DNA from 4 places in the Mesorhizobium sp. M0040 genome. Region 3 is predicted to be linked to each of the others. Evidence: predicted binding sites of a transcription regulator. Region 3 holds the regulator's gene; each other region holds the start of a gene.
What was found. Region 3 encodes PhoB, which activates phosphate uptake and scavenging genes when phosphate is short. Its sites were predicted from a motif close to TGTCATNNANCTGTCAT; they were not measured.

Region 1: a site for PhoB is predicted at 1,839-1,855, ahead of NKJ91_RS17235 (esterase-like activity of phytase family protein). Genes of this name have one in related genera too.
Region 2: a site for PhoB is predicted at 2,080-2,096, ahead of ppk2 (polyphosphate kinase 2). Genes of this name have one in related genera too.
Region 4: a site for PhoB is predicted at 1,457-1,473, ahead of olsB (l-ornithine N(alpha)-acyltransferase). Genes of this name have one in related genera too.

What each region holds. Positions count from the first base shown of each region.
Region 1 is NZ_JAMYVA010000017.1:102,587-106,701, forward strand. Features, by position in the region: gene NKJ91_RS17225 (sugar ABC transporter substrate-binding protein) at 1-678, opposite strand, end outside; gene NKJ91_RS17230 (sugar phosphate isomerase/epimerase family protein) at 719-1,708, opposite strand; gene NKJ91_RS17235 (esterase-like activity of phytase family protein) at 1,956-3,434, shown strand; gene NKJ91_RS17240 (L,D-transpeptidase) at 3,581-4,115, opposite strand, start outside.
Region 2 is NZ_JAMYVA010000018.1:13,333-17,447, forward strand. Features, by position in the region: gene NKJ91_RS17400 (GntR family transcriptional regulator) at 1-201, shown strand, start outside; gene NKJ91_RS17405 (DUF982 domain-containing protein) at 298-555, shown strand; gene NKJ91_RS17410 (hypothetical protein) at 607-765, opposite strand; gene NKJ91_RS17415 (aldo/keto reductase) at 879-1,922, opposite strand; gene ppk2 (polyphosphate kinase 2) at 2,203-3,123, shown strand; gene NKJ91_RS17425 (dihydrofolate reductase family protein) at 3,173-3,820, opposite strand.
Region 3 is NZ_JAMYVA010000046.1:26,780-30,894, forward strand. Features, by position in the region: gene pstB (phosphate ABC transporter ATP-binding protein PstB) at 1-490, shown strand, start outside; gene phoU (phosphate signaling complex protein PhoU) at 523-1,230, shown strand; gene phoB (phosphate regulon transcriptional regulator PhoB) at 1,247-1,936, shown strand; gene NKJ91_RS27075 (ROK family protein) at 1,946-3,190, opposite strand; gene xylF (D-xylose ABC transporter substrate-binding protein) at 3,477-4,115, shown strand, end outside.
Region 4 is NZ_JAMYVA010000001.1:17,944-22,058, forward strand. Features, by position in the region: gene grpE (nucleotide exchange factor GrpE) at 1-440, shown strand, start outside; gene olsB (l-ornithine N(alpha)-acyltransferase) at 518-1,393, opposite strand; gene NKJ91_RS00090 (PAS domain-containing hybrid sensor histidine kinase/response regulator) at 1,543-3,831, opposite strand; gene acuI (acrylyl-CoA reductase (NADPH)) at 3,920-4,115, opposite strand, start outside.

The DNA.
Region 1 (4,115 bases), on a different contig from region 3:
GTAGGAGGTCTGGCGATCCCAGTTACCGGGGACGCTGGCGACGACGTCGAACTTGCCGGCTTCGGTGATGGTGGTCTTGAAGCCGTCGGTGCGCTGGACGGCGGCGTAGACGCCGGCCTGGCCTTCGACGATGGCGACCTTGCCGCCATCCGGCCGGTTCTTGATGAACCATTTGGCGACGCGCACGCCGTTGTCGCGCTGGACATTGCCGACATAGTGCTCGGCCTGCGGGATGACCGCGTCGTTGACGTTGACCACCGGCACATTGGCTGCCTTGGCCTGTTCCATGATCGGCTGCAGGTTGGAGTCGGTCTGCGGCGAAACGAGCAGCACGTTGTAGCCTTGCGTGACCAGGCCTTCGGCGATGGTGAGCTGGCCGAGCTGGTCGCCCTCGCTCTGCGCCGCCTGGTAGACGACGGGCACGCCGGTGCGGTCGCCGAACGACTTGTAGCCCTCTCCCAGCGAGCGCCAGTATTCATTGGTCAGCGTCTTGGAGACCGCACCCGCCTTGGTACCCTCGGGCAGCTTGGGGAAGGCCCCGAACTTGGCCTCGAGCTGCGACCAGTCGATGCGATCCTTCTCGGTGTCGGAATTGAGCGGCGCGAGGTCTGCGGAAAACACCGAGCCGATGGACAGCGCCATCAGGCCAGCGGTAGCGGTGGCAAGCAGAAATTTCATGGTCCTTCCTCCCTTGTTGAACGGAATATGCGGCCGGGCCTCAGCTGTCCGGGCCGAGCATGGCTTCCTGGATAATGGCTTGCGACGCGATCGCGTCCTGACGGTCGACGGCGGCTAACATGCGGTTGTCCCCGTCCAGCCGATCGACGACGCGCAGCATGCGCTTGACGGTCGCGATGTTGACTTCGCATTCGTGGACCGGGTCGAGCCCGGTCATATCGGGAAACGTGTCGAAGTAGATGGCGCCGGCGTAGCCGTTGCGGCGGATCTGGCGCAGCAGCTCGATCGTCTGCAGCGTATGCACGGCCCCGACCATCAAGCCGTCGTCGCGCTTGGCATAGCCATCGTTGAGGTGCACGCCGAGCAGCTTGCTGTGCCGTGCCACGAGCGCAGCGGCGAAAGCCGGCTGCTCGTCGGCGTAGAGCACATGGGCGAAATCGAGCGTCACGCCGAGATTGGGCAGGCCGATCTCGCGGATCGCCAGCAACGTCGTCGCCGCATCGGGCATCAGGCTGTAGGAGCGCGGCTCGTTGGGTTTGTATTCAAGGCTGATCTGGCAATCGGGGTCATGCGCCGCAACTTCACGAATTCCATCGATTTCGTGTTGCCAGAGCGTCGCATAATCGGCCTGGAAAGCATAATCGAAGCCATCCTGCCCGAGCCACAGCGTCATCAGGCTGGCGCCAGCCTCGCGCGCGGCGTCGATCCCGGCCTTGGTCATGTCGATGGCCTCGCGGCGAACGGCCGGATCCGGATTGGTGAAGGCGCCGAGCTTGAAGGCCGGGTTGGAGTAGTAGCGCATGGCGAAACCATTGATGGAAAGCCCGAGATCGCGGAGTTTGCGCGCCATTTCCGCAGGCTTTTCATCGACATGGTCGGGAAAGTTGAGGTCGAGATCGGTCAACTCCGCAACCTTCGCCGCACGTGCCGCCATTTGCAGCATGGACGGTTTGCCGACAAGATCGGGCCACTCGGCCTGTGGCCGCGAGGCAAAGGAATTGAGGCGGGTGGCGAAACGACAGACTGTCATCGGTGGCCTTTCATCGTCATAACTTCACATAAGAACGATAATTTGTAAAGTTGTTAATTGCACTCTCGGCGGCGACGGATTCGCATGTCCAGGCCAGTTGCGACCACAAGGGTCAAAGCAAGCGCGGCACTGTCACGCAAGTATCATGTTCGCGTCCTAGATCGCTTCTCCGAAGGCTTTCGCGGCATCCTCGATGCGACGCGGCGCTTTTTCGGGCCCCGGCAGCTTTGTCTCAAAGAGGATATCCATGAAAAACCTGCACCGAACCGCGTCCCTCGCTGTCGCGCTGGCGATGTTCACCGCCTTGACTCCGGCCCTGGCAGAAAACTCCGCGACCGTCGGCGGCGTCAGCTTCGTCAACAAGGGCCTGGTCGGCGTCGGCCGCATCCCGGCCAGCCAGAAGGACAAGTTCGGCGAGACGTTTGGCTCCGGCTCAGGCATGTCGATCGATGCTGCCGGCTGGACGCATGGCGCCGACGGCTACAAGGGCTCGTTGTGGCTGTTGCCGGATCGCGGCTACAATGTCGTCGGTACTACCGACTACCGGCCGCGCCTCAACACGATTGCCATCGAGTTCGCTCCGATCACGCCGGGTGCAGTGCCAGCCGCCGGCCAGGAACAGTCGGGCCTCAGGGCGACGCTTGCCGACACCATGCTTTTGACCGACGACAAGGGCGCCGACGCAACCGGGCTCGATCCGCTCAACGGCGTGCGTGCCGCGACCGACGACATGCCGATCCTGCCCGAAGCCAACGGCAAGCTCGCGCTCGATAACGAAGCGATCGCACGGCTGCCCGACGGCACGATGTTCATCTCGGACGAATACGGTCCGAACATCTACCGCTTCTCCGCCGATGGGCGTCTGATGTCGGCAACGCAGCCGCCGGCGGCGCTTGTCCCGATGCGTCACGGGACGCCAAACTTTGCTTCCAACAATCCGGGACCTGGCGCGGCAGACCCAGATCCGAAGGATCCCGAAACCGGCCGTCAGAACAACCAGGGCCTCGAAGGCATGGCGCTGACGCCGGACGGGAAGTTCCTGATTGCCGTGCTGCAGTCGGCCCCAAGGCAGGATGGCGGCGATTCCGCCTCGACGCGCCAGAACACGCGCGTGCTGGTCTACGATGCCTCGGATCCCGGCCAGCTCAAGCTCGCGCATGAATATGTCGTGCCGCTGCCGGTGTTCACCGATGCCAAGGGCAAAACCAAGATCGCCGCGCAGAGTGAAATCGTGGCGCTGTCGGACAAGACCTTCCTGATGCTGGCGCGCGACAGCGGCAACGGCCAGGGGCTGAAGGGCGACACCTCGCTCCATCGCGAGATCAGCGTCGTCGATGTGTCGGCGGCAACCGACATCGCCGGCACAGAGTTCGACAAGGACAAGCCGCTGGCGCCCAAGGGTGAGCTCGATCCATCGGTGACGCCGGCCAAGCTGACGCCGTTCATCGACATCAACGACAAGAGCGAGCTCGGCCGCTTCGGGTTGCACAATGGCGCGCCCAACGACCGCAACAACCTTTCGGAGAAATGGGAGGCGATGTCGGTGGTGAGCGTCCTCGATCCAAAGCTGCCCGACGACTATTTCCTGTTCGTCGCCAATGACAATGACTTCCTCACGCAGGACGGCTTCCAGGTCGGCGCGGCCTACAAGGCCGAGGATGGCGCCGATGTCGACACCATGTTCCTGGTCTATCAGGTCACGCTCCCAGGCCTCACCGGGAAGTAGCGGCAGCCATACAGGCGGAGGCGCCGAACGCGTCCGCCTGAGCTGGCGCGATTGAACGGTCGTGCCCCTTCAGTTGCGGCTCGCCCGCGAAAAGACGGTGTCCTAAGCATCGCAAAACCTGCGACTGACGATCCAGTCGAAGGCACTTACCTCAACATCTCCGCGTCCCTTGGCACGCCTGCATCGATCGGCTCGGCCGTCCTGTTTGACACGGCGGCGATCTTCCCGGCGGCCGACAGGTTCGGGCGCACGAAGACCGGCACGACGCCGTCGACGCGGCTGTAGAGGTCGATAATGTCCTGATTCATGAAGCGCACACAGCCGGAGGAAGCGTTCTTCCCGATGGAATCCCACTCCGGCGTGCCGTGCAGCCTGTACATCGTGTCCTTGCCGTCACGGAAGAGATACAGCGCGCGGGCACCAAGCGGGCTCTGCGGGCCGGGCGGCATGCCGTCCTTGTATTTCGCCAGTTCCGGCCGGCGTTGGATCATTTCCGGCGGCGGCGTCCAGACCGGCCACTTCTTTCTCGCCTGAACCACGGCGCTGCCGGTCCATCCGAAACCGGCCTTGCCGAGGCTGACGCCATAGCGAATTGCCTTGCCGCCGTCGCGCACCAGATAGAGGAAGTGCTCGGAAGTATCGACGACGATCGTGCCGGGTTTTTCTCCAGTCGGGTCGGCC
Region 2 (4,115 bases), on a different contig from region 3:
CTCGAGGTTCGCGACGAGGCAGCGCTTGGCCGTGCCTGGGCCGAACACCATGCCATTCTGTCGGCGGTGCGGGCCGGCGATGCCGATAGCGCCGCCCGCCTGCTTTCGGCCCATATCATCGGCAGCCGCGACCGGCTGGTGACCTCGCTGCGCAACGACCGGCGCGGCCTGCGCGCCCGGGGATTTGCGGTCGTCGCTTGAGTGAGGATCGGCTGCCATTGATCACGAAAAGAGCAGATGAGCGAAGAATGCTACTTTCGGTCTCGCTTCGCAAATGCCGATGGCGTAAGAGCAGCGATGGAAAACAACCGATTTGACACACCCGTGACCGTCAAGGGCGCGGCGGGAAGCAATCAGCTCTTGCGTACGGCCCGCGAGGCTTCCGACTACCTCCTCAACAATTGGCCCGGCAAGCGCAGCCCCAAGCACCGCGAAGCGTTGCAAGCCTGTCATGATGCGCTGGCCGGCGACAAGCCGGCCATGAACGCAAGACGGGCCTTCATTGCCGCCGCTCGTGAAGTGAACGTCTTCGTCAGCGACAAGGCGCCCGCCTGAGGCATAGCGGGATTTGACCGAGGCGCGGACCGCCTGACAGGCCGGGCGTCATCACTCGGCCGTTTCGGTTTTGGTTTGGGACTCTCTCTCGCCCTCGGGCTTCGATCGCTCCTTGGCTGCGACCTTGGCAGCCTGCTTTTCCGCCTTCTTGGCAGCCTTCTGCCGGTCGCGTTCCTTGCGTTCCTGACCGTAGTTCGGTGCTCGTGCCATATCGTTTCCTTTCATTGTGCTTGGCCTTTGCCTAGGAGCATTGGACCGCAAACACAACAGCGCAAGGCACGATCGGGCTCCATATCTCCGCGCAGTCCGGAGAGCCCGGCTTTTCAGGCGCCGTCGCGGTCGAGGACGAGATCGGCCGGACCGAACCGGTCCTTTGCGGTGAACTGCTGGTGCCAGTAGGGATAGAGCACGGGCGGCCTGCTGACCGCATCGAGGCGTGTGCGCTCCTCATCGCCAAGCACCAGGCTTGCAGCGGCGATATTGTCTTTGAAATGCGCTTCGGTTCGTCCGCCGATCACCAATGAGCTGACGGCGGGCCGGCCGAGTAGCCAGGCAAGCGCCACCTGCGCTGCCGACACGCCGTGGTTCTTGCCGATATCGATCAGCACGTCGACGATCCGCCACAGCCGGTCCTCGTCGCGGATCGGCGGTTCCGACCAGCCGCTGAGCTGGCGGGCGGTCGGCTGGTCACGGTGGTATTTGCCGGACAGCAACCCGCCGGCAAGCGGGCTCCAGACCAGCACGCCGAGCCCCTGGTCGACCGAGATCGGCAACAATTCATACTCGGCCTCGCGCGCTTCCAGCGTGTAGTGGATCTGCTGGGTGACGAAGCGCGGCTGGTGATGATGATCGCTGATGCCAAGCCCCTTCATCACCTGCCAGCCGGAATAATTGGAACAGCCGACATAGCGGACCTTGCCCTGCGCGACCAGCGTGTCGAGCGCGGCGATGGTTTCCTCGAGCGGTGTCAGGCCATCCCACTCGTGCAGGAAATAGATGTCGATGACATCCGTCCTGAGCCGCTTAAGGCTCCTTTCGCATTCGCGGACCAAATGGTAGCGCGACAGGCCTTCATCATTGGGGCCTTTGCCGATCCGCATGCGCGCCTTGGAGGCGATCAACACGTCGCCCTTGCGCTTGCCGCCGAGCGCCTCGCCGATGATCTCTTCCGACACCCCGTTCGAATAGACGTTGGCGGTGTCGATGACATTGACGCCGGCATCGATGCAAAGGTCGATCATCCGACGCGCCTCGTCGAGGTCGGTCTTGCCAACCGCCGAAAACGCGCCGCCGCCGCCGAATGTCATGGTGCCCATTGTCAGGGTCGAAACCTTCAGCCCGGAACGGCCGAGAGTGCGGTATTCCATGTCGTATCCTCACGATTTATCGGGAAAGGGCGTTGCAAACGACAGCCCCTCAGTGAACCGGGCATTTGTAGGATAATTCGTTCCGCTTGTCGCCCGCCCCGCAGGGCAAGCTCGATCACATCTTGCGGATTGAACGCATAGCCAGCGCAGTAGTGGCTGCAATAAAACCGTCATTGCCGGCCTATACTAACATCGGTCCAGCGCTTCGATTTCCGGCCGCCGGGCCGGGCGGCAGAGCGCCTGACAGCGGCCGGCAAGGCCTGTAAGCGGAGCAGCGCAAATGACCGAGATAAAACAGAATTCCCCGGCCAGGGACTGGCTGGAAGCGGAACTCGCCGACACGCTCGACGAAGATTATGAGCTGGAAATCTCGGAGCCGGTGCTGTCGATGGAGATCGCCAAAATCTACAAGAATCCACATCCGCCATCGATCGACCGCCTGCAGTATTTTCGCGATCTCATCACGCTGCAATCCGAATTGATCAAGCTGCAATCCTGGGTCGCCTATCACAAGAAGAAGCTCGTCGTGGTTTTCGAGGGCCGCGACTCGGCGGGCAAGGGTGGTGTTATCAAGCGCATCACCCAGATGCTTAATCCGCGCATCTGCCGCGTCGCAGCACTTCCGGCGCCGACCGAGCGCGAGAAGTCGCAATGGTATTTCCAGCGCTACGTTCCGCATCTGCCGGCCGGCGGCGAGATCGTGCTGTTCGACCGCTCTTGGTACAACCGCTCCGGCGTCGAGCGGGTAATGGGCTTTGCCCAGCCGGATCAGGTCGAGGAGTTCTTCCGCGACGTTCCGGATTTCGAACGCATGCTGGTCCGCTCAGGCATTACGCTTGTCAAATACTGGTTTTCGATCACTGACGAGGAGCAGCAGATGCGCTTTTTGATGCGCATCCATGACCCGATGAAGCAATGGAAACTGTCGCCGATGGACCTCCAGTCGCGCGTGCGCTGGGAGCAGTACACCAAGGCCAAGGAAGAAACGTTCGCCCGCACCAATATCCCGGAAGCCCCGTGGTTCATCGTCGAGGGCAACGACAAGAAGCGGGCACGGCTGAACTGCATCGACCATCTCCTCAAGCAGATGCCCTATGAGGAGGTGCCGCACGAAGAGATCACACTGCCGGAGCGCGTCTTCAATCCCGAATACGAGCGCCAGGTACTGCCGCGCGAACTGTATGTGCCGGAGAAGTACTGACTAAAGCGGCGAGGAGGGCGCCGCCTCCATGGCGGCGCCCTGCAACAAGCTAGGTGCGCTCGATGATGACATGCGTGGCCTTCGGCGTCGCGACCTGCTCGCTGCAGCGATAGCCGAGCTTGGGCATGTCGATGCCGGCAAAAAGGCTCTCGCCGGCGCCTAGCAGGACCGGTGAGATCGCCAGATGCATTTCGTCGATGAGCTTTTCCTTGAGATATTGCCGGATCGCAGAAACGCCACCGCCCAGCCGTACATCCTTGCCGTCAGCCACTGCTTTCGCCTTCTCCAGCGCTGAGTGGATGCCGTCGGTCACGAAATAGAAGGTCGTGCCGCCCTCCATGACAATGGGATCACGCGCATGGTGCGTGAGCACGAAGACCGGCACGTGGTAGGGTGGGTTGTCACCCCACCAGCCTTTCCAGCTGTCATCCGGCCATTCGCCGCGGATCGGCCCAAACATGTTGCGGCCGAGGATCCATGCGCCGACATTTTCGAAGCTGCGTGCCGCGAACGCCTCGTCAGTGTCCGTGGTCCCGCCATCCTTGCCGAGGACCATCTTGCGGAAGGTGCGGGTGCCGAACATCCATTCGTGCAGGGCTTCCCCGCCAACACCCAGCGGGTTCTTCAGGTCTTGGTCGGGACCGGCGCCGAAGCCGTCGATCGACAAGGTGAAAGCGCTGACGCGAAGTTTGGACATGAGAGCCTCCTCGATAACCAATTGTGAGATGCAAGCAGTTATCGGGGTAGCTTAACTGATTGCATTTTGCAAGCGGTATTTTGAATCGCCGGCGGGGCAGTCGCTTCCAAATCATGTTGGAATAACCAATCTCAATGTCGGCGCCGCCGGCAGCTTCTCCCTGTATAGTGACGGGGAGAAGGGGCTGGCCGCAACGTCGATGTTTTTGCAACGCTGGAGATTGGTGAAATCTTTTACGAACGCGTCTTTCTCCCTGCCACTTTACGGGGAGAAATGCCCGGCAGGGCAACGAGGG
Region 3 (4,115 bases):
GGTGTTCCAGAAGCCGACGCCGTTCCCGATGTCGATCTACGAGAACATCGCCTTCGGCGTCAGGCTCTACGAGAACCTCGGCAAGTCCGAGATGGACGGCCGCGTCGAACAGGCGTTGAAGCGCGCCGCGCTGTGGAGCGAGGTCAAGGACAAGCTCAACGCCAGCGGCTTGAGCCTGTCCGGCGGCCAGCAGCAGCGGCTCTGTATCGCCCGCACCGTGGCCGTGAAGCCGGAAGTCATTCTGCTCGACGAACCGGCTTCGGCCCTCGACCCGCTGTCGACTGCCAAGATCGAGGAACTGATCGACGAATTGCAAGCCGACTACACGATCGTCATCGTCACCCACAACATGCAGCAGGCGGCGCGCGTGTCGCGCCAGACCGCCTTCATGTATCTGGGTGAACTGGTCGAGTTCGACCGGACCGAGAAGATCTTCACGTCGCCCCGCGAGAAGCGCACGCAGGACTACATCACCGGCCGCTTCGGCTGAGCCGTTCCGATCATGCATATGAGGACAGGACCATGGGCGAACACACAGTCGCTTCTTTCGACGAGGATCTCGAGCAGATCAGCAAGCTGATCCGCGACATGGCCGACCTCGCCGGTTCGATGGTCGGCGGGGCGACCAAGGCCCTGTTGAATTCCGACAACGTGCTGGCGCAACGCGTCGTTTCCGACGACGCCATCATGGATGCGCGTCAACGCGAACTGGACGACCGCGCCATCACCCTGATCGCCAAACGCCAGCCGATGGCCCACGATCTTCGCCATGTGGTCGGAGCGATCCGCATGGCGGGCGACCTCGAACGCATCGGCGACCTTGCCAAGAATATCGCCAAGCGCGTGAGTGCGGTCGGCCTCAGCGCCACGCCGCGGGACCTGTCGCATTCCATCGACGCGATGGCGCAGCTGGTTCTCATCCAGGTGCAGGGTGTCATCGAGGAATATGCTGCAGGCGATGCGGCCGCGTTGGCCAAGCTGCGTGCCGCCGACGAGCGCATCGACGTCAAATACACGTCCGTGTTCCGCGAGCTCTTGACCTACATGATGGAAGATCCGCGCAACATCACCGCTTGCACGCACCTGCTGTTCTGCGCCAAGAATCTGGAGCGGATCGGCGACCATGTCACCAACATCGCCGAAAATGCGTATTATGTGCTGACCGGCGAGCAATTGCCGGTCAATCGTCCGAAGCAGGACGAAACGACAATGTCCGCACCGGTGACATGATGGGGGTGCCCAGCCGATGATCGCACCACGCATAATGGTGGTGGAGGACGAGGAGCCGTTGGGTGTGCTGCTCCGCTACAATCTCGAATCCGAAGGCTACCAGGTCGAGGTGGTGACACGCGGCGACGAAGCCGAGATCCGTTTGCAGGAGAATGTGCCCGACCTTTTGGTGCTCGACTGGATGATACCAGCGGTTTCCGGCATCGAGCTCTGTCGTCGGTTGCGGGTGCGCCCCGAAACCGAGCGGCTGCCGATCATCATGCTGACCGCGCGCGGCGAGGAGAGCGACCGGGTGCGCGGTCTTTCGACCGGCGCCGACGACTATCTGGTCAAACCGTTTTCGACACCGGAATTCATGGCCAGGGTCAAGGCGCTGCTGCGGCGCGCCAAGCCGGAAGTGCTGTCCAGCGTGCTGAAGGTCGGCGACATCGTGCTCGATCGCGAATCGCACAGGGTCTATCGCAAGAAGAGCGAAATCAGGCTCGGGCCGACCGAATTCCGGCTGCTCGAGTTCATGATGCGGCATCCGGGCCGTGTCTTCTCGCGCAGCCAGTTACTCGATAATGTCTGGGGCGAGACAATCTACATCGACGAACGCACCGTCGACGTGCATGTCGGGCGGCTGCGCAAAGCCGTCAACAACGGCCGGATGCCGGATGTCATCCGCACCATCCGCGGTGCCGGCTATGCGATCAGGGAAGATTGACCCGCCTGGTCAGGCTACGTTCTTTCTGACGCTGGGCCTCATTTGCGCGCCCGGCGCGAAAATCTCCTGGTCGACGAAGCTTAACGCCCGCATCGCGCAGCCTTCGCGGATCAGCGGCAATTCGTTCGGCTCTGTATCGAAGGAGATCGAGCCTGAATGCTGGCCGCCGGCGGTCTGGGCGATTGCCTTCCGCAAGGCCGGCTCGATCAGATCGAAGGCGGCGGCACTGGCGCCGACCATCGCGACCGGTGCCGGATCGATCAGCGCGAACAGCGAGCCGAGACCGAAACCCAGCGCCTCGCCGGCCTTGCGGTAGGCCTCGCGTTCCGGCCCATCTTTCTCGCGCGCCCGGGCCGCCAGTGCTCGCATGTCGGCGTCGCTGACGTCGGCGACCGGTTCGCTGTCGTCGCTCATCTGCCTGGCGTTGCGCCAGATGGCGTAGTTGCCGGCATAGGCCTCGATGCAGCCGCGCCGCCCGCAACGGCAGAGCGCGCCGCCCGGACGATGGATCATGTGGCCAAATTCGCCGCCCGAGGAATGCGTCCCGGTGAACAGTTCGCCCTTCAGCACCAGCCCCATGCCGATGCCATGCGAAAGCAGGATGGCGATGAAATCGTCGCGATACCGATCCGGATTGCGCCAGCGCAAAGCCACCGCCATCATGTTGCAGTCGTTCTCCACCGTTGCCGGGATGCCGAATTCGTCCTCCAGCATGTCGGCAAAGGCGATGTCGGTCTGCGGCGTGATCGGCGACCACAGCATGGCGCGTGCAGGGGAGTCGGTAATGCCCTGAATCGCCAGGGCGATGCGGGCGACACAGCGGACGTCAAGGTCTGGATCCTGTAGCCGGCGCCGGACGATGGCCATGCATTCACGGATCAGCTCGTCGCGCGGCATGGTCAGCGTGTCCAGCCGGCGCTGTTCCTCGGCGACCACCTGTCCCGTATAGTCGATAATGGCGGCCGACAGGAAATTCAGCGACAACACCACGGTCAACACCGCCGCCGCTTCCGGGTTGAGGGCGAGGCCGACCTGCGGACGACCGCGTTTCAACGAAACGGGCTCACTTGCCTTGCTCTCGGCGAGGATGCCTTCCCGTATCAGGTCGGAAGAGATCGCCGATATGGTCGAATGACTGAGGCCGGTGGTAGCTGCGATCTCAGTACGCGATGGCTGGCCGGCCCGGCGCACCGCCGAGATCACCATCGCCCGGTTGCGCCGGCGCAAATCGTCATGGCGGATTCCGACCGACATTGTTTTGCTTTCCTCCCGGTTGCCGCGGCCGCTCATGAACCGGAAGCCGTCGGTAATGTCCGACAAATAGTGTCGGATGCAGGCAAATAGTGTCAGATGCAGGTGGCGCTGTCATCGTTTATTCCGACGCTCGAAAAAACTCGCAGAGTCATCAAAATCCATCAGAATCGATGTTGACAGCAGCCGGAGATCGGGCCAGTATTTTTTCGAGGCTCGAAAAAATTAGAGCTTCTAAGCTGGTCTTTGAGCCAATTGGTCACGCCGTACGCGGCGCAGGGAGGATATGATGAAGAAATTCACGACCGCCATTCTGGCGGGTGTCGCCATGACGCTGGCGCTGGCGTCGGTGGCGCAGGCTAAAGACAAGGTCATCGGCGTTTCCTGGTCGAACTTCCAGGAAGAGCGCTGGAAGACCGACGAGGCCGCAATGAAGGCGGCCATCGAGGCCGCAGGCGACAAGTATATTTCCGCCGACGCACAGTCCAACCCCGGCAAGCAGCTCACCGACGTCGAGAGCCTGATCTCGCAGGGCGCCAGCGCACTGATCATCCTGGCGCAGGACGCCTCGGCCATCGGGCCGGCCGTGCAGAAGGCACTGGACGAAGGCATCCCGGTCGTCGGCTATGACCGGCTGATCGAGAACAAGGACGTGTTCTATCTGACCTTCGACAACAAGGAAGTCGGCCGCATGCAGGCCCGCGAAGTCTTCAAGGTGAAGCCGGAAGGCAACTACGTCTTCATCAAGGGTTCGGGTTCCGATCCGAATGCCGATTTCCTGTTTGCCGGTTCGATGGAGGTGCTGAAGGAGGCCATCGACGGCAGCAAGATCAAGAATGTCGGCGAGGCCTATACGGACGGCTGGCTGCCGGCCAACGCTCAGAAGAACATGGAACAGTTCCTGACCGCCAACGACAACAAGGTCGAT
Region 4 (4,115 bases), on a different contig from region 3:
ACGTCCACGATGCGCGCGCCTATGCGGTTGCCAATTTTGCCCGCGACATGCTTTCGGTGTCAGACAATCTGCGCCGTGCGCTGGATGCCATCCCGGAGGAGGCCAAGGCTTCGGGCGATGCCGGCTTCAAGGCGCTGATCGACGGCGTCGAGATCACCGAGCGCGCCATGCTGTCGGCGCTGGAACGCCACGGCGTGAAGAAGCTCGAGCCCGAGGGCGAGAAATTCGATCCGAATTTCCACCAGGCGATGTTCGAGGTGCCCAATCCCGACGTACCGGCCAACACGGTCGTGCAGGTCGTGCAGCCCGGCTATTCGATCGGCGAGCGTGTTCTGCGGCCGGCCATGGTCGGCGTCGCCAAGGGCGGCCCCAAGCATGTCGCAAGCGAAGCGCCAGTGGAGCCGGGGCCAGTCAACGAGCAGGCCGAGAAGGATGCGTGAATGGTGAATAGTGAATGGTTAGTAGTGAGTAGCCAATTGCTGCTCCAGCAGTCAGTGCTATTCCCTTACTGCCCTACTCAGGCCGCAAACCGCTGCGCTTCTCCGCCATAATAATTGACGTAGCGGGCACCGATCTCCTTGACCGGCATCACCACGAACACGTCGACCGTCGAGAATTCACGGTCGATGACGCAACCGTCGCCGATGCGCGCGCCGACGCGCAGATAGCCCTTGACCAGCGGCGGCATCGCGGCGATCGCCGCCTTGGTATTGACGGCCTCGATCGGCATCAGATCCATGGAACAATAGCGCCCGGCGACGGCACGCACGTCCCATGATGAATTCGTCCGGCAGTGGTGGGCAAGATAGGTCAGCGCCTCCGCATGTGCCGCAGGCACGGTGCCGTGGAACGACGCGCAGCCGGTCATCACGCCGATGCCGTAATGGTTGATGTAGGCCCAGATGCCTTGCCACAGCGCCTCGATGGTGCGCTTCGAGCGGTATTCCGGCAGAACGCAGGAGCGGCCGAGCTCGAGGAAGCGCTGGCCGGGATGCCGCGCGATCAGCTTGGTCAGTTCGAATTCGCCTTCGGAATAGAAGCCGCCGGCGGCCGCGGCAATCTCCTGCCGCAGCAGGCGGTAGGTGCCGACGATGCGGCGATGCTCGGGGCCGGAAAGCGAAGTATCGAAGACCAGCAGATGATCGCAGAGGGGATCGAAGCGATCGGCATCGCGGCGGTCCTGCATCTGGAACAGGTCCTTCCTGGCACCAAGCTCGTCGTAGAACACCCGGTAGCGCACTTCCTGCGCGGCAGCGATCTCGGCCTCGTTGCGGGCGAGCCGCACTTCGAGATTGCCGATGCGGCCGAGCGATGCGCCTTTTATGACGGCATCGGCGTTCCGGCCGACGAGCAAAGGCCCGCTGGCGTTCGGCCGAGCATCACATTCCGGCATGACTGTATGCACGAGTGATTCTCCTTCGAGCCATCCCTCTTGGCACGGGGATACGGTGTAGGTGCAACAGGATTGTGACAGTACCGTGATACGCCTCTGCGGGCAATACTTCGTCGGCTGGGTAATCTATCAACCGTCTATGTTGTGCCTCAGGCGGCCGCTTGCCCTTCGACCGCATGAACCAGGGCATCGGGGTCGAGCGGCTTGGTGACGAAGCCGCTGGCACCGTGAGCGAGCACGGCGTGGCGGGTCTTTTCCTGGCTGTCGGCCGACAGCACCATGATCGGCACCGGCGGCACCGCGGTCTCCTCCTCATGGCGGCGGATGGCGGCGATGGCGTCCAGGCCGTCCATGACAGGCATATGCAAGTCCATCAGCACCACGTCGTAACGGTGCTTGTGGCCGGTGCTGATGACCGCCTCGACGGCGGCCTTGCCGTTGCCGACCACTTTCACGCGATGCCCGGCCTTCAGCAGCGTGGCGCGGGCCAGCATGGCGTTGATGTCGTTGTCCTCGGCGATCAGCACCGACAGGCCCTGCTGGCGGGCGCCAATGGCGTGCCCCGCCTGCGCGCCGCGCTTTTGCAGTTGCGGCTCGGCGATGACCGGCGCGTGGCTGGTCAAAAGCACGCGCAGCAATGTCTCGCCGCGCACCGGCCTCGCAAGGAAGGTGGCGTAACCATTGGCACGGAACTCGCCAAGCATGCCACGGTCGGTCGGTGCGATCAGCGTCACTGCCTCGCAATCGGCAAATCCGCTCTGGCGCAGGCGCCTGAGCAGCCTGCCGTCGCTTTGCTCCATGGCAGCATCAATCAGCAGCACGTCGCAGCTCTCGGCGAAAGGGGTGGCCTGGGCGGCGGCGGTGGCCAGATCGACCGTGCCGCCATTGGCGCGAATGGTGCGGGCGAGGGCTTCGGCCTCGACCAGGTTCTTCGATACGATCACCGCATGCCGGCCCGACAGCGCGTCCTGGCGGATCTGCGGCGCCTCGACGGCGGAAATAGCGGGAATCTCGAAGACGAATTCGGACCCCTGGCCAAGCCGGCTCGACACAGAGATAGTGCCGCCCATGGCGATCACCAGGCGTTTGGAAATGGCGAGACCGAGGCCGGCACCGCCATGCGCACGGGTCGAGGTGCCGTCAGCCTGTTCGAAGTCCTCGAATATGCGCTCCATGTCCTCCTCGCGCAGACCGGGGCCGGTGTCGGTGATGGTGAAGCGGATGCGGTCGGTGGTTTCGGTGCGGACGCGGGCGATGCTTGCCAGGACGCCGCCGCTGTCGGTGAACTTGACGGCGTTGCCGATGAGATTGAGCAGCACCTGCCTGACCCTGCCGGGGTCGGCGGTGATCAGCTGCGGCACGTTGGGTTCGACATGGCAGCCGAGGCCGATATCCTTGGCAAAAGCCCGCGCCGCCAAAAGCTCGATGACATTGTCGGCGATCTCGCGCACCGACATCGGCTGCGGTTCGGGATCGAAGCGGCCGGCCTCGATCTTGGAGTAGTCGAGCAGGTCCTCGATCAGCGCCAGCAGCGCGCTGGCCGAGGTCGAGATGGCGCCGACATAGGTCCGCTGCTCGGGCGAAAGGCTGGTGTCGGCGAGAAGCCGGGCCATGCCCATGATGCCGTTCATCGGCGTGCGGATCTCGTGGCTGACGGTGGCGAGGAAGCGCGATTTGGCCTGGCTCGCATATTCGGCCCGCTCGCGGGCGGTGATCAGCGAGGATTCGGCGCGCTTGCGAGCGGTGATGTCGCGGGCGATGGCGCGATGCGAAACGGCGCCGCTGTCCTTGTCGCGCACCGACAGCTCGATCCAAGAGAACCAGCGTGGGCCGTCCGGCGTGCGAATGGCGACGTCGGTGGAACTCAGGCATTCGTGGTCGGAAAACGCGGCGTCGGGGACGATGCCGACATCGATGCCTAGTTCGGCCAGGGTCTTGCCGGCAAGGTCGCGCTGGTCGGTTTCGACAAGGTCGGCGAAAACCTTGTTGGCGTAGACAATGTGGCCGTCGCGGTCACGATGGACGACGAGATCGCCGAGTGCATCGATCAGTCCGCGAAAGCGCTCCTCGCTCTCCTGCATCTCCCACATGCGGTCGGCCAGCGTCTCGATTTCGGCGCGGCTGCGGGCGGTCGTGGCATCGAGCAGGGCCACCGCGCGGCGCTCGGTGCGCCTGTTGCGCAGATGCATGGCGAGCCCGGCGATGGCTGTCGCCAAAAGGCCGATGGTGATGAAGATCGGCGCCCCGGTCAGATGCGAAAAGCCTGCCAGCACGACGATGGCGACGAGCGTCAGGAAGGGCAGGCCTTCGCGGTTGGAGGCCGGCAGTTCCGGCGCCAGCGGTGGCGCGGCGACAAGCTGCCGTCCTGGCGCCGCGGGGGCCGTCCCGTCGGCCCGTTCGGCTGGTTCCGCCTCTCTGATGCCGGGTTCCGCAATCATACGGAAATCCTGCCAGACAGAGCTTATCGAAGGTTGTGGTTGATCGCTCGAATTTTAGCGGTCGCGCTCTTTTTTATCCCTTGGGGGCTCACATATCCACCACCACGCGGCCGCGGATCTTACCCTCGACGATGTCATGCGCGGCGCCGATGATGCCGTCGAAGCCGATGCTCGTCGACAGGCTGGCAAGCTTTGCGTGGTCGAGATCGGCGCCGATGCGGCGCCAGGCCTCGAGGCGGACCGCCTTCGGCGCCATCACCGAATCGATGCCGAGCAGCGAGACG